Regions from separate parts of the Phycicoccus sp. Soil803 genome, predicted to be linked through region 3. Evidence: predicted binding sites of a transcription regulator. Region 3 holds the regulator's gene; each other region holds the start of a gene.
What was found. Region 3 encodes LexA, which represses DNA repair genes until DNA is damaged. Its sites were predicted from a motif close to TCGAACANNTGTTCGA; they were not measured.
Positions count from the first base shown of each region.

Region 1: ASG95_RS01425 (DUF222 domain-containing protein) is a predicted target of LexA. The motif match lies at 2,949-2,964, and genes of this name have one in related genera.
Region 2: recA (recombinase RecA) is a predicted target of LexA. The motif match lies at 2,594-2,609, and genes of this name have one in related genera.
Region 4: ASG95_RS08540 (alpha-ketoglutarate-dependent dioxygenase AlkB) is a predicted target of LexA. The motif match lies at 3,171-3,186, and genes of this name have one in related genera.

Region 1 covers NZ_LMST01000001.1:310,621-315,664, reverse strand. Annotated here, with positions in the region: gene ASG95_RS01435 (MmcQ/YjbR family DNA-binding protein) at 1-398, shown strand, start outside; gene ASG95_RS01430 (FG-GAP-like repeat-containing protein) at 505-2,742, shown strand; gene ASG95_RS01425 (DUF222 domain-containing protein) at 2,972-4,576, shown strand; gene ASG95_RS01420 (hypothetical protein) at 4,883-5,044, shown strand, end outside.
Region 2 covers NZ_LMST01000001.1:1,803,343-1,808,386, forward strand. Annotated here, with positions in the region: gene ASG95_RS08250 (ABC transporter ATP-binding protein) at 1-421, shown strand, start outside; gene ASG95_RS08255 (ABC transporter permease) at 427-1,281, shown strand; gene ASG95_RS08260 (ABC transporter permease) at 1,278-2,093, shown strand; gene ASG95_RS08265 (GNAT family N-acetyltransferase) at 2,090-2,557, shown strand; gene recA (recombinase RecA) at 2,779-3,843, shown strand; gene ASG95_RS08275 (regulatory protein RecX) at 3,871-4,506, shown strand; gene miaB (tRNA (N6-isopentenyl adenosine(37)-C2)-methylthiotransferase MiaB) at 4,529-5,044, shown strand, end outside.
Region 3 covers NZ_LMST01000001.1:2,915,664-2,920,707, reverse strand. Annotated here, with positions in the region: gene ASG95_RS13415 (hypothetical protein) at 1-410, opposite strand, end outside; gene ASG95_RS13410 (bifunctional 2-polyprenyl-6-hydroxyphenol methylase/3-demethylubiquinol 3-O-methyltransferase UbiG) at 710-1,372, opposite strand; gene ASG95_RS13405 (GNAT family N-acetyltransferase) at 1,391-1,924, shown strand; gene ASG95_RS13400 (DUF4259 domain-containing protein) at 1,997-2,410, shown strand; gene lexA (transcriptional repressor LexA) at 2,513-3,238, opposite strand; gene ASG95_RS13390 (LysM peptidoglycan-binding domain-containing protein) at 3,509-3,955, shown strand; gene ASG95_RS13385 (CHAP domain-containing protein) at 3,987-5,044, opposite strand, start outside.
Region 4 covers NZ_LMST01000001.1:1,863,199-1,868,242, reverse strand. Annotated here, with positions in the region: gene ASG95_RS08560 (metal ABC transporter permease) at 1-845, shown strand, start outside; gene ASG95_RS08555 (Fur family transcriptional regulator) at 842-1,258, shown strand; gene ASG95_RS08550 (isoprenyl transferase) at 1,265-1,975, opposite strand; gene recO (DNA repair protein RecO) at 2,044-2,880, opposite strand; gene ASG95_RS22210 (hypothetical protein) at 2,932-3,066, opposite strand; gene ASG95_RS08540 (alpha-ketoglutarate-dependent dioxygenase AlkB) at 3,207-3,836, shown strand; gene ASG95_RS08535 (hypothetical protein) at 3,916-5,044, shown strand, end outside.

The sequences.
Region 1 (5,044 bases), 2.6 Mb from region 3:
TGGCCGCACGCAAGGCGAAGCTGTCGGACCTCGCGGAGATCGCGCTGTCGCTCCCGGAGGTGGAAGAGGGCACGTCGTGGGGCAACCCCGCCTACGTGGTGCGGAAGAAGTCGTTCCTGCACTTCCGCGAGCCACGGCCCGACGCCATCGACCCGGAGACCGGGGAGCGGATGCAGGACGTCATCATGTTCGCGGTGGGCGACCAGGACGACAAGGAAGCCCTCCTCGGAAGCGGGGGTCCGTGGTTCACGACGCCGCACTTCGACGGCTACAACGCGGTGCTGCTGCGCCAGCGCGACCTGGGACGGCTGACGCGCGCCGAGCTCGCCGAGGTCATCACCGACGCGTGGGCCACGAAGGCGCCGAAGCGGCTGGTCGCGGACTACTTCGGCGACTGAAGGTCTCTCCGCGATCGCCCTCCGCGGGGGCTTTGCCCTGTTTCGCCGCGCCCCGTCGGTCCGCACACCTATGCTGCTCCGGTCATCGAACATCCGGGGGGACGACGTGCACCAGATCCTGACGCGACGCGCGAGCACCGCGCTCCTGACCGTCCTGGCCGTGGTGGGTGGCGTGCTTGCCGGCTCACCGGCCCAGGCGGCCGACCCGCCGAGCCTCACGTCGGTGACCGTCGCTCCCACCACGGTGGCCGCGCCGGGCACCGCGCAGGTCACCTACACCGCGGAGGGTCCGCCGGTGGCGCTGGCCGACGCGGTCTTCGTCGACGACCGTGGGGTCCAGCACAAGGTGGTCCTGACGCCGGGTTCGACCGGCGCCGGCACGCTGACCGTGCCGACGGGTACGGAGACCAGCACGTGGCGGCTCGGCTCGGTGCGCCTGCGCAGCGAGCCCGACCTGATCACCAAGGTCTGCGGCACGTTCTGGGCACTACGCGTCTCAGACTGCACAGTCACCCGCGACCTGTCCGCGGGTGACGTCAACGTGCGGGGGATGACACCGGAGTACGACGCACCGCAGCTCGCCTCGGTCACGGCGTCCCCGGCGGCGCCACTGGTCGTCGGGCCCGAGCGCCAGGCAAACCTCGCATGGACCCTACGGTCCCCGGCTCCCGACCTCGCCTACGTATCGGCCCGCTTCACCAACCGCAGTACCGGGCAGGTGGGCGTCATTCTCGACTCCCGCGATCCGGTGGCACTTGCTGCCGGCAGGTTCGGGGGATGGGTCGCCGGCGGCACCCCGAACGGTCTCTACGACCTGACCAGCTTCATGCTGTGCGACAAGTCCTTCAACTGTGCGGAGTACCACCCCGATGGTTCGGTCACCTTGGCCAGGGGGGCCCGGACGCCGACCGGCGCCCAGCCGACCTTCTCCGGGACCTTCGACGTGAATTCGGACCCGCCGGTGCTGACCTCCATCCGGCTTGCGGCACCCACCGTCCTCGTCGGCAAGCCCGTGGTCGTCTCGTACGCCGTGCAGAATCGGCAGGCGACCCTGGACGGGGTGCGGCTCCTGTACACCTACCAAGGCGACGGTCTGCGCGACGTCGAAGTCCGACGGCTTGACGCACCCCGCACGGGGACCATCAGCCAGGTGATGGACCGGATCGGGCTGTATCACCTGGACTCGATCGTCGTCCACAACGGCTACACCCCCGCCCTTGAGTACCGCTCCGACGGCACGGTGGTGAACCTGAGGTTCAACCAGGTCGTCGGCACGCACCAGTTCGACCTCCGCAGCCTCGACATCCGGGTGATCCCGAAGCCGCCCAAGCTCACCGCGAGGGCGTGGGCGCGCGGCGCCAGGATCGACTTCAACCCCGGCATGGACGACGACATCGGCAACATCACCGGCTACGAGATGGTCGCCGAGCCCGGACACCACGTCTCGCGGGTCACCGGCACCAACCTCTACACGGCATACGTCAAGGGCCTCACGGCCGGCACCAAGTACACCGTGAAGGTCACCTCCCTGAGCGCTGCCGGCCCCGGCCCGGCCACGACGTTCACCGTCACGCCGATGCTGACGTCCAACGTCGTGGGCATCGGCGACCTGAACCGCGACCGGCACGGCGACCTCGTGGCCCTGAGGCGTGACTGGACCCACACCTTCGGCTACTGGGGGAACGGCAAGGGCGGCTTCAGCGGCGGCGTCCGCAACATCGCGGACGTCGTCCCGGGCACTCGCATCCTGCCCGCCGGCGACCTCACCGGTGACGGACAGCCCGACCTGATCGCCGAGCACGTCGGTCGGCTCGAGCTCTATCAGGGCACCAACGGCGGCTTCCTCACCGATCCCACCATCGCGAGCACCGGCTGGTCGTCGATGCGGTTCATCACCGGCGGCGGCGACTTCTCCGGCGACGGGCGGGCTGACGTGCTGGGCGTGACCCCCACCGGGGTGCTCAACCTCTATGCCGGCAACGGTCGCGGCAAGGTGGCCACGGGGCGCCAGATCGGGTCCGGGTGGCAGACCATGACGTCGGTGTTCATGACCGCGGACTTCAACGGCGACCGCACCCGCGACATCCTGGCCGTCGACCAGGCCGGGGTGCTGTGGCTCTACCCCGGCAACGGCAAGGGCGGGTTCCGCGGCGCCCGGTCGAAGGTCGGCACCGGCTGGAACACGCTCGGGTCGGTCGGCCCGCTCGGCGACTTCACCGGTGATGGGAAGGCCGACGTCGTCGGCATCACCATGGCCGGTGAGTTCCGGCTTTATGCCGGTAACGGCACCGGGCGCGTGTATGCCGGGCGCGTGATCGGGACGGGTTGGCAGCGCTACTTCTGAGCCAGTGACCGGCTCGGGTCCCGCGGGCGGCGCGGGACATGGGGGTGGCGCACGGGTGTGGGCGGCACGGCGCGTGTGAGTGGCGGGCGGCGTGCCCGCCCCACTGTGCCCGCCGCGGGCCAGCACGAGCGCACTGCACTTCTTCGCTGAGAGCGAAATCCGTTGTCCCACAACTGATTTCAGCTGTGGATTACTGGCCACAGCATTCGAACAGGTGTACGATCGAGGTATGTCAGTCAGCCCGGCAGCCGTGCAGCGCGACGAGGAGCAGCGAGCCCTCTGGACGCGCACGGCCGAGGTCGCGGGGCGGCTCAACCGGGCGCAAGGCGAGCTGGTCGACCTGGCTGCTGAGCTCATCGACGGCGAGCACTGGGGTGACGGCGGGTTCCGTTCGCCGGAGCACTACCTGGTCGTGCGGGCCGGGCTGTCGCCGGCGCACGCGCGGGACGTGGTCGCGATCGCGAGGCGCCGCCACGAGCTGCCCGCGGCCTCCGAGGCCCTGCGTGACGGGCTGCTGTCCCTCGACCAGACCGCGGTGGTCGCCCACCACGCGCCGGCGTCCCACCAGCGGTCGGCGGCAGAGTTCGCCAGGCACGCCACGGTGCCGCAGCTGCGTCGCGCGCTGAGCCGGCACGCCTTCACCGCTGCGCCAGCGACGCCCGCCGAGACCGCCGACCCTTCCGCAGACGCCACGGCCGACACCGCTGCGACCGACACCGCCCCGACCGACCCCGCTCCGGCGCCTGGGCTGCCCGGGCAGGACGAGTCGGAGCGTCGGGCCTGCGCCCGGCCTGACCTGTCGATGCACTACGACGTCGACGGCCGGTTCCAGCTGCGCTACAGCGCGCCGGCGCCCGTCGGGGCCCTGGTCGAGCAGGCACTCAAGGAAGCCAAGGACGCCCTGTTCCTCGCCGCCGCAGACACCACCGCCCCCGACACCACCGCCTCCGACACCACCGACGGCGAGCTCGACGGAACGCCCGGCACCACACCCGGCGCCACCCGCAACGCCACCTCCGTGTCGGTGGGGGACCCGCGTGCGCACGGCATCACCGCGACGGACCGGCCGACCTACGCGGACGCGCTCGAGGAGCTGGCGCGGCGGTCGTTCTCCTCGGTCACCTCGTCGGGTCGGGCCAGCCACTACCGGGTCTACCTGCACCTGTCCACCGACGGCGCCTGGGTCAACGGCGGCGGAGCCATCCCGCGGCGGCTGCTCGACCGGTTCATCTCCGACGGGGTGGTCCAGCCGGTCTGGGAGACCGAAGGACGACCGGTCAGCGTCGGGCGCTCGATGCGGATCCTGCCGCAGCGGTCCCGTCGGCTGATCGAGGACCGCGACCGCGGCTGCCGGTTCCCCGGCTGCACCGCCAGCCGGTTCGTGGAGATCCACCACCTGCACGACTGGGCCGACGGCGGGCCGACCGACGACGACAACCAGGTCAGCCTCTGCCCGTTCCACCACGACGCGGTCGGCCGCGGCGACTACCAGATGACCGGTGACCCGACCCGGCTCGACGGGCTGGTCGTCACCACCCGGCACGGCCTCCCGGTCCGACCCCCGACCGCGGTCGAGCTCGCCGCGCCACCGGGCGGCGACCCACCCCAGCCACGCACGGCCGCGGCATACCAACCACCCACCGGCGAACCCGCCCGCTGGAACGACATCGAGATCCTCCCCGACCATCTAGCCCACTGGGACCGACAGCTCCACCTCGTCAAACCACCCGGCCATGACGCGGGCGCACCCACCGACGCAGATGACCCCCGGTGGCCAATGAGGGACGCGGACGAAGAAGAGGTACTCGCCTGCTACCGCACCTGGGACGACTAGCCGGGAAGGCGAGGGGCAGACCGCCGATCGGCTACCTTCCCTGTCGTGGACCTACCCGAGCAGGCCTGGCAGCGAGTCGACTGGCCTTCGGTCCAGGTTGACGGAGTGACCAACGCGGGAGCCAGCTGCACAGCGGTGTGGGGGCACCTCGATGACGGTCGCGTAGTGCTCGCTCTGATGGAGGACGGTGCGTTCGTCCGCGTCGTGGATGTCCCACAGGAGGCGGCCGCCCAGGGTGCGGTCCGAACGGTGCGGTGGGGACGGGCGCCGGTCGGCTCAAGTGAAGTCGAATATCGACTGGTGGGCGTGTGCGGTGCGACAGGGCTCTGGCACTGCGACTGGGGCGGGGAGATCAGGGCAGTCTCCGCCCCACCTGACGAGGTGGGCCACCAGGCCACCCGCCTGTGGCCGGTGGCCGGTGACGAAGACGTCCGGGTGGTCGCCACGTATGGCCCGAACCAGGAGGTT
Region 2 (5,044 bases), 1.1 Mb from region 3:
GCAGGCCCGACATGTGTTGTGGGACAGGCTCTTCCGGCTCAAGCGGTCGGGGGTGACGCTCGTCCTGACCACCCACTACATGGACGAGGCCGAGCAGCTGTGCGACCGGCTCGTCGTGATGGACCACGGGCGGATCGTCGCCGAGGGGTCGCCCAGGTCGCTCATCGACGAGTACTCCACGCGAGAGGTGCTCGAGCTGCGCTTCGACGCCGAGGACCACCAGGACGTCGCGGAGCAGGTCACCGGGATCGGCGAGCGGGTCGAGGTGCTGCCCGACCGGCTGCTCGTCTACGCCGACGACGGTGACCAGGCAGCCGCGGTGGTGCACTCGCGGGGCATCGAGCCGTTGTCGGCACTGGTGCGCCGGGCCACCCTCGAGGACGTGTTCCTGCACCTGACCGGCCGGACGCTGGTCGACTGATGGCCATGGCCACGCCCCTGCCCTCCGACGCAGGCACCGACGCAGGCGCAGGGAGTCGGGCCCGGCCGGGACCCCGGCAGCCCCTGTCGACCGCCGAGCGGATGCTCGCCGTCTTCTCCTACTTCCTGACCGTCTACCGGCGCACCTGGCGGGGCAGCATCATCGGCCGGTTCCTGTCGCCGTTGTTCTTCCTGCTGGCGATGGGCGTCGGGCTGGGGTCGCTGGTCAACGACCGGGTGGGTGGCGTCGACGGGCTGCCCTACCTGCAGTTCGTCGTGCCGGCGATCGTCGCGACCCAGACCATGTGGGTGGCGATGGGGGAGTCGACCTACCAGGTGCTCGGCTACATCAAGTGGAACATGGGCTACCACGCCATGCTCGCGTCACCGATGTCGGTGCGCGACGTGCTGCGCGGCCACTTCCTCGCGGTGGCGGCCCACCTGACCACCGCCACGACGATCTTCATGGGCGTGGCCGCCCTGTTCGGCGGGTTCCGGTCGGTCATGGCGGTCTTCTGCCTGCCGATCGCGATCCTCACCGGCCTGGCGTTCACCACCCCCATCTTCGCGTTCACCGCGCGGCAGGAGGGTGACGACGGCTTCAACATCCTGTTCCGCTGGGTGGTCACGCCGTTGATGCTCTTCTCCGGCACGTTCTTCCCGGTCGAGCAGCTCCCCGGCTGGATGCAGCCGATCGCCTGGGTGACGCCGCTGTGGCACGGGGTCGAGGCCTGCCGCGACGTGGCGACGGCCTCGGTGGCCCTGGGACCGTTCGTCGGTCACGTGGCGGTCCTCGCGGTCTACGTCGCCGTCGGCTGGTGGCTCGCCGAGCGCTCCTTCGCCGCGAGGCTGGTCCCGTGAGCGCCCCGACCACGACCCGGCTCACCACCCTCGTGCCCATGCCGGCCGGGGCCGGTCTCGCGCGGATGCTCGTCGAGCGCAACATCACGTCGTTCCGGCACGGGTGGGTCGCCCTGGTCACCGGGTTCGCCGAGCCGGTGTTCTACCTGTTCTCCCTCGGCATCGGGATCGGGGCGCTCGTGCAGACCGTCACGACCGACTCGGGCGCCGAGGTGTCCTACCCCCAGTTCGTCGCCCCGGCCCTGCTGGCGGCCTCCGCCATGAACGGCGCCGTCTTCGACTCGACCTTCAACGTGTTCTTCAAGCTGCGCTACGCCAAGCTCTACGACGCGGTGCTGGCCACGCCGATGGGTCCGCGCGACATCGCCGTCGGTGAGATCGCCTGGTCGCTGATCCGGGGCGGTCTCTACTCCGCGGCGTTCCTCGTCGTCGCCCTGCTGGCGGGGGCCGTGGGCTCCTGGTGGGCGGTCCTGGCCCTGCCGGCCGCGGTGTTCATCGGTTTCGCGTTCGCCGCGCTCGGCATGTTCGCCACCACGTTCATGAAGTCGTGGGTGCACTTCGACTACATCACCCTCGCGATCCAGCCGATGTTCCTGTTCTCCGCGACGTTCTTCCCGCTCTCCACCTACCCCGAGGCGCTGCGGTGGGTGGTGCGGGTCACGCCGCTCTACCACGGGGTGGCGCTCGAGCGGGCGCTCATGCTCGGGGAGGTCGGCTGGGGCGTGCTGGCCCACGTCGGCTACCTCGTCGTGCTCGGCGCCATCGGGGTGGTGGGCACGGCCCGCCGGCTCGAGAAGCTGCTGCTCTCATGACGTCGTCGACCGGGGACCGGGGCTCGGACCCTGACGTCCGGACGGCCGGGTTCGCCGACCTCGACCCGCTGACCGCCTACCGGCTCTGGGCGCTGCGGTCGGAGGTCTTCGTGGTGGAGCAGGACTGTCCCTACCTCGACCTCGACGGCCGTGACCTCGAACCGCTGACCCGACACCTGTGGATCGAGCAGGACGGCGTGCCGGTGGCGACCCTGCGGCTGCTCGACGACGGCGACGCGCTGCGCATCGGCCGGGTCGCCACGGTGCCGTCGGCGCGCGGCCAGGGGCTCGCCGCGCGCCTCGTGCGGGCCGCCCTGGACCTGGCCGGGGACCGGACCGTGGTGCTCGACGCGCAGTCGCACCTCGTGGACTGGTATGCCGCGTTCGGCTTCGCTCCCAGCGGCCGTGGCTTCCTCGACGACGGCATCCCGCACACGCCGATGCGCCGGTCGGGCCGGGGCTAGCTCGGTCGCGGCGTGTCGCGTGTCGGATGCCGGATTTCGAACAGGTGTTCGGTAGGTTCATCCCCAGGTGGAACTGCCACAGAGCCACCGTCCACAGGTCGTGCGAGCGACCCGGACGGCTGTCGGTGCCGACACCTAGCGTCTGACCCTAAGCAGAGCAGCTGCCCGAGGGTCGAAGGCAGGCGCGCCCGACTCGAAAGAAAGAAGGAATGGTGGCCAAGATGTCTGGAGCGAACTCCGCAACGGTGGACCAGAAGGCAAAGTCCCTCGACAGCGTGATGGGGCAGATCGAGAAGTCGTTCGGCAAGGGCGCGGTCATGCGGCTCGGCGACGACGTCCGACCCCCGATCGACGTGATCCCGACCGGCTCGATCGCCCTCGACGTGGCGCTCGGCATCGGCGGCCTCCCGCGGGGCCGGGTCGTCGAGATCTACGGCCCGGAGTCCTCGGGCAAGACGACCGTGGCACTCCATGCCGTGGCCAGCGCGCAGCGCGCCGGTGGCATCGCGGCGTTCATCGACGCGGAGCACGCCCTCGATCCCGACTACGCCAAGAAGCTGGGCGTCGACACCGACGCCCTGCTGGTCAGCCAGCCCGACACCGGTGAGCAGGCGCTCGAGATCGCCGACATGCTGATCCGGTCCGGCGCCATCGACATCATCGTCATCGACTCGGTGGCCGCGCTCGTGCCGCGCGCCGAGATCGAGGGCGAGATGGGTGACAGCCACGTGGGTCTGCAGGCGCGGCTGATGTCCCAGGCGCTGCGCAAGCTCACCGGTGCGCTCAACACCACCGGCACCACGGCGATCTTCATCAACCAGCTCCGCGAGAAGATCGGCGTCATGTTCGGCTCGCCGGAGACCACCACAGGTGGCAAGGCGCTGAAGTTCTACGCCTCGGTGCGCCTGGACGTGCGTCGCATCGAGACCCTCAAGGACGGCAGCGACCCGGTCGGCAACCGCACCAGGGTCAAGGTCGTCAAGAACAAGGTGGCCCCGCCGTTCAAGCAGGCCGAGTTCGACATCCTCTACGGGCAGGGCATCTCCCGTGAGGGCGGCCTGATCGACATGGGGGTCGAGCAGGGCTTCGTCCGCAAGGCCGGCGCTTGGTACACCTACGAGGGCGACCAGCTCGGGCAGGGCAAGGAGAACGCCCGGCAGTTCCTCAAGGACAACCCCGACCTCGGCAACGAGATCGAGAAGAAGATCAAGGAGAAGCTCGGCATCGGGCCGCAGGTCGACAAGCCCGCGGAGGCAGCGGTGCCCGAGGTCCCGGTCGAGTTCTGAGCCGTACCCACCGATTGACCGACTGACATGACTGATCGACACGACGCGGCCAGGGCAGCCATGGAGGCTGCCCTGGCCGCGACGGGTGGGTCCTCGGTCGCGGCGGCGAGGTCGCGACCCGAGGCGTGGCAGCCGATCCCCGGCGACCCCGAGGCCGACCTGCAGACGCGCGACGGTGAGCCGGACGCCTACGACGTGGCACGCCAGATCGTGCTGCGCCAGCTGGCCCTGTCACCCAAGAGCCGCCAGCAGCTGCGCGACAAGCTGCGCACCCGCAACTGCCCCGACGACGTCGCCGAGGCCGTGCTCGACCGGATGACCGACGTGGGGCTGGTCGACGACGAGGCCTACGCCGGGATGCTGGTCCGCTCCCAGCAGGCCGGTCGGGGGCTGGCCAAGCGGGCGCTGGCGCGCGAGCTGCGCACCAAGGGCGTGGACGACGAGACGGCCAAGGCGACCCTCGACCAGATCGACCCCGAGGCCGAGCGCGACCGGGCCGCCCAGCTCGTCGCCAAGAAGCTGCGGTCCATGCACGGGCTGGAGCCGCTGGTGCAGAAGCGACGGCTGGCCGGCATGCTGGCGCGCAAGGGTTACCCGGCCGAGCTGTCGATGGCCGTGATCCGCGAGGCCATCCACGCCGCCCCCGAGCACCAACGCGACTGAGACACGTACCCTTGGCGATGCCATGACGACGCACGCCACCGCGCCCCAGAGCGCTGCCAAGACCTACGACGTCCGCACCCACGGGTGCCAGATGAACGTGCACGACTCCGAGCGCCTCGCCGGGCTGCTCGAGACGGCCGGGTACGTCGACGTCAACAGCCTGCCCTCGGGCGCCCGCCCGGAGGCGGCCGATGTCGTGGTCTTCAACACCTGCGCGGTGCGGGAGAACGCCGACAACAAGCTCTACGGCAACCTCGGCCAGCTGCGCCCGGCCAAGACGCGGAACCCCGACATGCAGATCGCCGTGGGCGGCTGCATGGCCCAGAAGGACCGCGCGACGATCGTGCAGCGGGCACCCTGGGTGGACGTCGTCTTCGGCACCAACAACATCGGCAGCCTGCCCGCCCTGCTCGACCGAGCCCGCCACAACCGGCGCGCCGAGGTCGAGATCCTGGAGAGCCTCGAGGTCTTCCCGAGCACGCTGCCGACCCGACGTGACTCGGCCTACGCCGGCTGGGTGTCGATCTCGGTGGGCTGC
Region 3 (5,044 bases):
GCCAGCACGACCGTCACCTTGGGGGAGGCCTCGACGATGGACTGGACGGCAGACCTGACCTGCGTCCGGAACTCCGGGAGGTGTGCGGGATCGGTTCCGTCGCACCGGATGTCGTTGTCCATGATCATGATGAGCGCCAGCGAAGGTGTCGGGACGATGGCCAGCGCGGCTGGCACCTGGAACTCCAGCCCGTCGGCCTTCTCCCCGTTGCGCGATACGTTGGCCACCAGGCCCTGCGTCTTGGGACGGACCGCGACCAGCCTCTCGTAGACGCTGTTGACCTCGGGGTTGCTGCCCGTGGCCCACGAGTTGTCGACGACGTTCTCACCGGGGTGTTCGGGATCGGACTGGAAGCCGGTCATTCCCGAGTGGCCCAGGGCGATGACCCCCTCGGGGTGGTCCGCGTCCACGCCGGAAGGGGCGCCGGTCGCCAAGGTGGTGGCCGTCGTCCCCGAGTGATCGACACTCGCCCCGGTCGGAGTAGCCCCACCGCTGCACGAGCAGAGCGCGAGGGCTGCCGCCACCGCCGCCGCTGAGGATGACGATCGCAGGTGCATGGATCCCTCCTCGAGGACGACCCTGCGTTCCACGGTAGGGCCGTGGCTCGCGGCAGCCCTCCCGCACCTGGCGTAGATCCGCGCCTCGTGACCTCGTGACCGCGGGACCGCGGGACCGCGTGACCTCCCAGCCGCTGACCGGTAGGCGACGGTCAGGTCGGCCGTCGGGCGACCAGAACCACGTCGATCGCGTCGCCGTGCTCGGTCGGGCGCAGGTACTCCTCGCAGCGCTCGATGGCCAGGTCGCCCGCGGCCGCGCGCAGCTGCTCGGGGGAGTGCAGGAGTGCGGGGTCGGACGGGCCACCGACGCCCTCCGTGAGGTTGCGCAGGCCGTGCCCGACCACGACCAGCGCACCACCGGGCGCCAGCCAGCTGCGGGTGCGCGACACGACGTCGGACGGCAGGTGCAGGTAGGAGACCAGCACCAGGTCGTAGAGGACCTGCGGCGCGGGGTGCCACGACCGGGCGTCCGCGACGACCCAGTCGATCCGGTGGCCCAGGCGCGACGCCTCCTTCTCGCCCTTCGTCAGCCCGACCGAGGAAAAGTCGACAGCCGTCACCCGCCAGCCGAGCGAGGCGAGCCACACGGAGTGGCGACCCTCGCCGGCCCCGAGGTCGAGCGCCCGGCCCGGCGGCCACCCACCCACGATCCGCTCGACCTCGGCGTTGGGGGTCGCGCTCCAGACGTGCTCGTGCGCGGCATACCGCTCGTCCCACAGCGCTTGACGGGTCGTGGGGGTGCCGCGGTCGGGGTCGGGCAGGTCCCCTCCACCGGTCGCGCCGTGCCTGTCGGAGTGCTGGTGCCCGTCGCTCATCCCCCTAGCATCGCCGATATGAGCAGCATCGTCCCCGCGGGAGACCCGACGATCGTGGTCCGCGACGCCACCCCTGCCGACCTGCCGGCGATGGCGGCCGTCTACGACGACCAGGTGCGCACCTCGCTGGCGACCTTCGACACCGAGCCGCGCGGCGCGGCATACCTGGGCGAGAAGCTCGTCGCCGCCGACGAGGGCAACGTGGTCCTGGTCGCCTGCACGGCGCAGGACGAGCTCCTCGGCTACGCCTTCTCCGGACCCTTCCGCCCGCGCCCCGCCTACGCGGGCACCAAGGAGGTCTCGGTCTACCTCGCCGAGACCGCACGCGGTCGGGGCCTCGGCCGCACCCTGTATGCCGCGTTGCTGGCGCGGCTCGACGCCGCACCGGGCGTGCACACCCAGGTGGCCGTGGTCGCCCTCCCCAACGACGCGAGCGTGGCGTTGCACCTGGCGGCCGGCTTCGAACGGGTGGGGGTCCTGCGGGAGGTGGGGCACAAGTTCGGTCGTTACGTCGACACCGCGTGGTACCAACGGATGAGCCCGACGGATTAGGGCTGGCGTGTCGCGCCCGCGCGCGGCACTCTCGGAAGCGAACCCGTAGTTGCAGGCTGTGGAGGTTTCGAGATGGGCGCCATCGGAGCTGGGCCGTTCGAGAACGACGACGCACTGGACTTCCTCGACGAGCTCGAGGAGTCGGAGCAGGACGTGCGCCGCCGCAAGGTGGAGACCGCCCTCGCCCGGGTGGTCCGCGCCTCCGGCTACATCGAGGCGCCCACCATGTCGGAGGCCGTGGCGGCGGCGGCGGTGGTGGCAGCCTGCGACGACTTCGAGGCCGTGATCGGGGAGCGGAACGTGCCGCGCTGGATCGACGAGGACCCGATCGAGGTCGACGAGCGGCTCGAGGAGCTCGCGACGCAGGCCCTGCACCGCGCGCTGAAGTCCGACGACAACGAGCTCTGGGAGCTGTGGGCCGACGGGGACGGTGGCGAGCGGTTCGCGACCAAGGTCACCCACCTGCTCGACGCGCTGGGCGACTGACCGGCCCCCACACGCACAACGGCAGTTGCGTCGCCTGACCCGCAACAACAGCTGCCGGGTTGACGACGCAACTGCCGTATGGCGCGCGCCTAAGGGTCGAGGTCAGATGCGGCGCAGCACCGCGGTGACCTTGCCGAGGATGGTGGCGTGGTCTCCGTCGATGGGGTCGAACGCGGCATTGTGCGGCATCAGCCACACCTTGCCGTCTTTGCGCTTGAAGGTCTTGACCGTGGCCTCGTTGTCGAGCATCGCGGCCACGATGTCGCCGTTGTCGGCGCTGGGCTGCTGCCGCACGACGACCCAGTCGCCGTCGCAGATCGCGGCCTCGATCATCGAGTCGCCGACGACCTGGAGCAGGAAGAGCTGGCCCTCGCCCACGATCTGGCGGGGGAGCGGGAAGACGTCCTCGACGGTCTCCTCGGCCAGGATCGGCACCCCGGCGGCGATCCGACCGAGCACCGGGACGTAGGACGCCTCGGGCCGCTGGTCGTTGACCCCGGTCTCGTCGTAGGTGGCGGTCTCGTCCTCGACGCTGGCGCCGCCGCGGTAGCCGCGCATGTCAGCGGGCGAGTCGGGCGAGACGACCTCGATGGCGCGCGGCCGGTTGGGGTCGCGACGCAGGAAGCCTTTGCGCTCGAGCGTGGAGAGCTGGTGGGCCACCGAGCTGGGGGAGGTGAGCCCCACGGCCTCGCCGATCTCGCGCAGGCTCGGCGGGTAGCCACGCCGGTCGACCGAGTTGCGGATCACCTCGAGCACCCGCCGCTGCCGGACGGTGAGTCCGTCGCCGCGATCGCGGTCGGGCAGTTCCTTGACGTTGTCGTCGCTCATGCCGCTTCCTCACTTGAGCAGTGCCGGGTGCTGGTGCTTGTCCACGTGCTGGTGCAGGTCAGGTGTCGTGCGCCGGGCGGGCCAGAGGTGATCTGTGACAGGTGCGCCTGCTGTTCAGGAAGCGTTGTCAGTGGCCTCTGGTGTGCTTGGGGCATGAACACAGCGTATGGCCTTCGAACGTCTGTGCCAAACATGTGTTCGACGCGTGTCTTGATTGGTTCGAACATGCGTGCTAGAAATCACCCAGGCAGTTCTTCGCACACCCGTTCGATGGACGCAACCACGAGCCCCCGGCTCACCGCCCCGATGGAGGACCAGATGAGTGCAGCAGTCGCGTGGGACGTCGCCCCCGCACCAGTGCGGGTCCCCGTTCGCCCGGCTCGCCCGCAGCTGGTCTCCCTGCCCACCGGGACGGCCGTGCCCGAGGTGCCGGCCGCGCCGCTGCGGATCACCCGGGCCGGTCGGTTGGCGCTCACCCTCACCGTCGTCGTGGCGGCGGTCGCCCTGGCGGTCGCGCTGTTCTCCGGCGGCGCCTCGGCCACCGTCATCGACCACTCCACCACGGTGGGCACGGGCCAGACGCTCTCGGAGATCGCCACGCAGCAGCTCCCGCAGTTGCCGATGGCCGAGGCCGTGGCCCAGCTCCAGATCGCGAACGACCTCACCGGTAGCGACATCCACGCGGGTCAGACGCTGCTCATCCCGCGGGTTGGCTGAGGTCGCTGACCAGTCGGTAGGTCCGACGTTGTCAGTTGGCCTTGGCCAGGTGCGTCCAGCGGATCGCCGAGGTGTCGCCGGCCTTCGCAATGGCGACCTGGTCGACGCCCACGGCCGAGGCCGTCGTGGTGGTCCGGATCGGCACCCCGGCGGTGACCTTGTAGGACGCCGTCCCCGGCAGCGCCTTGATGAGGGTGCCGTCCTTGGGGTGGAAGCGCAGATGGTTGAACTTCACGCCTGACCCGGCCTGGTCGACCGCCAGCTGGTCGACGTAGATGGGCGTCCGGTAGCCGCCGACGTTGGCCCAGGAGCTGATCGCGATCGGCGCCCCGCCGCTCATCCGGTAGGCCTCGAGCCGCTGTCCGGTCTTGATAAAGGTCCCGTCGGCGGGCACCGCGTTGAGGTGGTTCCACACCCCGCCGGTGCCGGCCTTGTCGATCGCGTTCTGGTCGACCACGACGGTCGGCTTGGTGCCGCCGAAGACCGCCCACGAGGTCACGATGACCGGAGCGCCACCGGCGATGCGGTAGGCCTCCTTGCGCTGGGCGCCCTTGATGAAGGTGCCCTCGGCCGGTCGCACCGGCAGCGTGGCCAGCGAGGTGCTGGAGACCAGGTAGGTCGGCTGGGTGCCGCCGAAGGCCGCCCAGGTGGAGACGTAGACCGGGGCCTTGCCAACGAGGCGGAAGGCCTGCGAGGTCTCGCGCACCTTGATGAAGCTGCCCGAGGGCGGGGGCTGGTAGGCCTTGTCCTTGAAGTGGATGAAGTTCGTGGGCCAGTTGCGGTCACCACGGGGCACCCGCCAGCGCGAGGAGTAGCCGCCGCCGTAGGACGAGTCGGAGATGACGATGTAGGCGGACGTCACCTCCTCCACGTAGCCGACGTGGCCGTAGCTGGGGGCGTAGGCGCTGCCGTAGCCCCACTGGGCCACCGAGCCCACGGTGGCGGTCTTGTCGACCCTGAAGCCCCGCTTGGTGGCGTTGGCCGCCCAGCTGCCGCCGTTGCCCATCGCGCTCTGCTGCGCGACGCCGTTGCGGGAGAGTCGGTAGGCCACGTAGTTGACGCAGTTGTTGCCCGAGGTGCTGACCGGGT
Region 4 (5,044 bases), 1.1 Mb from region 3:
TGGCCGTCGGCGTCCTCACCGGGCAGGCGCCCGTCCTCACCGCCCTGGTGGCGGCGGTCGCTGCCGCGGTGGCCATCGAGCTGATCCGCGGGCGCGGCCGGACGAGCGGCGACATCGCCCTCGCGGTGATGTTCTACGGCGGCATCGCCGCCGGCGTGGTGATCATCGCCAAGTCGCCGAGCAGCAGCCCGGCCAACCTCACGGCATACCTCTTCGGTGCGATCACCACGGCCGACCAGAAGGACCTCTGGGTCTTCGCGGGGCTGGCGCTGGTCGTCCTCGTCGGCACCTGGCTGCTGCGGCCCTGGCTGTTCGCCGCGGCCAACGACGAGGAGTACGCACGAGCCAGCGGGCTGCCCGTCACCGGGCTCAACATCGCCCTGGCCGTGCTGACCGCCGTGACCGTCGTCGTCTCGATGCGGGTCGTCGGGCTGCTGCTCATCAGTGCGCTGATGATCATCCCCAACGCCACCGCGCAGCTGCTCGGCCGCAGCTTCCGCGCCTCGACGCGCTGGGCCGTCGCCGTCGGCGTGGTCTCCAGCGTCGGTGGGGTGATCGCGTCGTTCTACGCCGAGACCCCGTCCGGCGGGACGATCGTGCTGCTGGCGATCGGCTTCTTCGTCGTGGCGGCCACGGTCACCGCGGCAGTCGCCAGGGCCCGCGCCCACCAGCACCGGCGGGCCGAGCGGCACGACCACGAGCACGGCCCGGAGTGCGGCCACCCGGCGGTCGCGCACGGTGACCACGTGGACTACGTGCACGACGGCCACCGCCACGCACCGCACGAGGGCCACTACGACGAGCACGACTCGACCCACCAGGCGAAGGAGGCGGCCCAGCCATGACCGGCACCCGCGAACGCCCCACCCTCGAGGGCACCCGTCGCCCGACGCGGCAGCGCACCGCGGTGGCAGCGGTGCTCGCCGAGACCGATGAGTTCCGGTCCGCCCAGGAGCTGCACGCCATCCTGCGCGAGGCCGGCGACAAGGTCGGCCTCGCGACGGTCTACCGCAACCTGCAGGCGATGGCCGCCGACGGCGAGATCGACATGCTGCGCACCGACGACGGTGAAGCCGTCTACCGCGCGTGCTCGACCGGACACCACCACCACCTGGTGTGCCGGGTGTGCGGCCGCACCGTCGAGGTCGAGGGACCGACCGTCGAGGCCTGGGCGAACAAGGTCAGCGCGGAGCACGGGTTCACCGACGTCCACCACACCCTGGAGATCTTCGGCACCTGCGCCGACTGTTCTCGCTGACGCGCCTCAGGTCGTGGCGCGGTCGACCGCCCCGCCGTAACGACGGTCCCGCTCGGCATAGGTCTGGATCGCCGCCCACAGGTGGCGTCGGTCGTAGTCGGGCCAGAGCGTGTCCTGGAAGACCAGCTCGGCGTAGGCGCTCTGCCACAGCAGGAAGTTCGAGGTGCGCTGCTCCCCCGACGACCGCACGAACAGGTCGACGTCGGGCATGTCGGGTTCGGGGAGGTGTCGCGCGATGGTCCTCTCGTCGATCGAGCCCGGCTTGAGCTTGCCGCGCTGCACCTGCTCGGCGATCCGCTGCACGGCGTCCGCGATCTCGGCGCGGCCGCCGTAGTTGACGCAGAAGTAGAGGGTCAGCCCGGTGTTGTCCTTGGTGAGCTCCTGGGCTGTCTCAAGCTCCTTGATGACCGAGCCCCAGAGGCGTGGGCGGCGCCCCACCCAGCGCATCCGCACACCCCACTCGTGGAGCTGGTCACGGCGCCGGCGGATCACGTCGCGGTTGAAGCCCATCAGGAAGCGCACCTCGTCGGGGCTGCGCTTCCAGTTCTCGGTCGAGAAGGCGTAGGCCGACAGGTGGGTCACCCCGGCCTCGATCGCCCCGGCCGTCACGTCGAGCAGCGCCGCCTCGCCGGCCTCGTGCCCCTTCGTGCGTGGGAGACCCCGTTGGTTGGCCCAGCGGCCGTTGCCGTCCATGACGATGGCGACGTGGCGCGGCACGAGCTCCCTTGGGAGAGAGGGAGGTTGGGCTCCGCTCGGGTGGGCGAACGGCTTCGGGTATGCCGCGCTCACGCTTGCGCCTGCGCGGCGGCGTGCGCCTCTTCCACCGTCTTCACCACGCTGAGTGGGGCCGGCGCCCACGTCACGCGGGAGTCGAGCCTCGGCTGCGCGTCGGGGTCCCGTCGATCCACGAGGCGCAACGATCGCACACCCTTCTCGAGGTGCCACTGGAGGAAGGCGCTGGCCAGGGTGCTGCCCTCTCTGCGGTGACGTCCCTGCGACGCGTCGGCGACGACCCAGTCGCCGGCGAGCAGGGCGGCCAGCAACGACAGCGTCTCCGGCGCCGGCGCCGCGGAGCCGACCGGACGGCATACCGGGCACACCGTGCCACCCGCCGCGAGGTTGAACGCGCGGTGCGGACCCTCGGCCCCGCACCGGGCACAGTCGTGGAAGCTCGGCGCCCAGCCGGCGATGGCGAGGGCCCGGAGCAGGTAGGCATCGAGCACCAGGCCGGGGTCGTGCAGCCCCTCGGCCATCGAGCGCAACGCGCCCTGGAGCAGGAGGTACTGCTGGAGGTTTGGCTCGCGCTCCTCGGTGAGCCGGTCCGCGGTCTCGAGCATCGCGGCCGCGGCGGTGTAGGTCGTGTAGTCGCGGGCCAGCACGTCACCCCACGAGGCGAGCGACTCGGCCTGGGTCACGGTGTCGAGGTTGCGGCCCTCGTAGCACTGGACGTCGACCATCATGGCCGGCTCGAGCCGCGCCCCGAAGCGGCTCTTGGTGCGGCGCACGCCCTTGCCCACGACCCGCACCTTGCCCAGCCCGCGGGTGAGCAGCGTGACGATGCGATCGGCCTCACCCAGCTTCTGGGTGCGCAGGACGATTCCCTCGTCGCGGTACAGGGGCATGACCCCATTGTCGCAAGTCCCGACCCGGAAGCCGGTATGCCGTGCCGACGGTCAGCCGCGCAGCCCGAGACCGAAGAAGGCCAGGGCGACGATGACGAGGATGACCACGACCGCGACCAGGCCCGCCCAGAGCCCACAGGCCAAGCCGCGGGCCAGCTGGTCGTCCTCGGGGCGACGCTCGGTCATGGGACGACGGTAGCGTCCCGCACCCGAGCCCGGCGACCGTGCTGGGGCCGACCCACGACGGGCTGCGGGCCGCGCTGACCGCCCACCTCGACGCCGTCAGGGACTAGAACACCTGTTCGAATGTGAGTTAGAGTGCCGACATGTCCACGGCATTCCAGGGCTCCCTGCTCGACACCGGTGACGACATCGCGCTGCACGCGCTGACCGACGGCCTGCACCGCACCCCGCTCAGCCGCGGGGCGTGGGTGGACTACCGGCCCGGGTGGCTCGCGGGCGCCGACACTCTGTTCGAGCTGCTCCACCACGAGGTCCCGTGGCACGCGGAGCGCCGCGAGATGTACGACCGCATGGTCGACGTGCCCCGCCTCCTCAAGTTCTACGACGAGGACGAGCCCCTCCCACACCCTGCGCTGACGCAGGCCCGCGAGGCGCTGAGCAGCCACTACGCCGCCGAGCTGGGCGAGCCGTTCGTGACGTCGGGCCTGTGCCTCTACCGCGACGGACGCGACTCGGTGGCCTGGCACGGCGACCGGATCGGCCGCTCCAAGGACCTCGACACGATGGTGGCGATCCTCTCGATCGGCTCGGCCCGCTCCCTGATGCTGCGTCCGCGCGGCGGCGGCGCCTCGATGGGCTTCTCGCTCGGCCACGGCGACCTGGTCGTGATGGGTGGCTCCTGCCAGCGCACCTGGGACCACGCGATCCCCAAGACCACCAAGGCGGTCGGCCCGCGGATCTCGATCCAGTTCCGACCTCGCGGGGTGCGTTGACCGGCGTTCGGAAGACACCGGTTGCGCCGGTATGCCATGATTCGCCGACTTCGCACATCTGATTCTTGGGGGAACCACCGTGTCGCGCCGCCTGCTCGCAGCCCTTGCCGCCGCCCTTCTGCTCCTGCTCGGGACCACCACGGCGGCCCAGGCCGACCCCAACGACATCAGCATCACCCTGCCCGGCGGGAACTTCGGCGAGGACCGCACCCCGCTGTTGACCGGCACCGGCGACCCGCTCTACCCCGTCCACGTGCTCGTCAACGGGGTCGAGGCCACGGCGGTGACCCCCGCCACTGACGGGACCTGGTCCTTCCAGCTGGTCGACCCGCTCCCGCAGGGCGAGCAGGCCGAGATCAGGGCTCAGGTCCGGGACAACTTCGACGAGGTGATCGCCGAGGCGGTGACTTACTACTACGTGCTCCCCCCGGTGGTTCCGCTCGTCATCACCGAGCCGTCCTCAGGCCAGAAGATCAGCGGTCACTTCGACCTCCGGGCCACTGCGACCGACCAAGGCGCCACGTATCGGATCTACGTCGATGGCCAGCCGATTGACGCCTCGATCGGTTTCGAGGACCTTGGCTCCTTGCTGGCCTTCGTGGACCTCGAGGACTTCGCCGATGGCCCCCACCAGCTCCAGCTCCGGGGCAAGGATGCGTGGGGCCGCCAGCTCGCGTCGCAGGTCGTCGACGTCGTCGGCGACTCCACCGGTCCGCCGAAGCCGGTGATCACCTCACCCGCCGCCCACGAGGTCGTCACGTCGCACCACGTCGTCATCTCGGGCACCGCCGTGCCGGGCCAGGAGCTGTCCGTGGTCGGCTGGGAGTCCGGCGAGCCTGCCTGCGAGCAGAAGACGGTCGTGGCCGATGCGGACGGGCGGTGGTCCTGCGACCTGCTCGCCCGGTCGATCGACTACCTCGACGGCAAGCGCATCGAAGTCCACCTCACCGCGTGGTCCTACGACGAGATCGGCAACCGCTCCAACGCCGACATGGTGCCGTTCATCCTCGATCTGCGAGCCACGGCCCCCACCCCGACCGATCCGGCCGTGCCGGCTCCGGCCGACCCGGCCTCGGCGGTGCCGGCCGCGGCTGCTGCCCCTGAGCTGGCGAACACCGGTCCGACGACCGGCCCCGGCCTGGCCGTGGCGCTGCTGCTCATCGCTGCGGGTCTGGCGCTCACCACGTTCTCGCGCAGGCTGCCCCAGC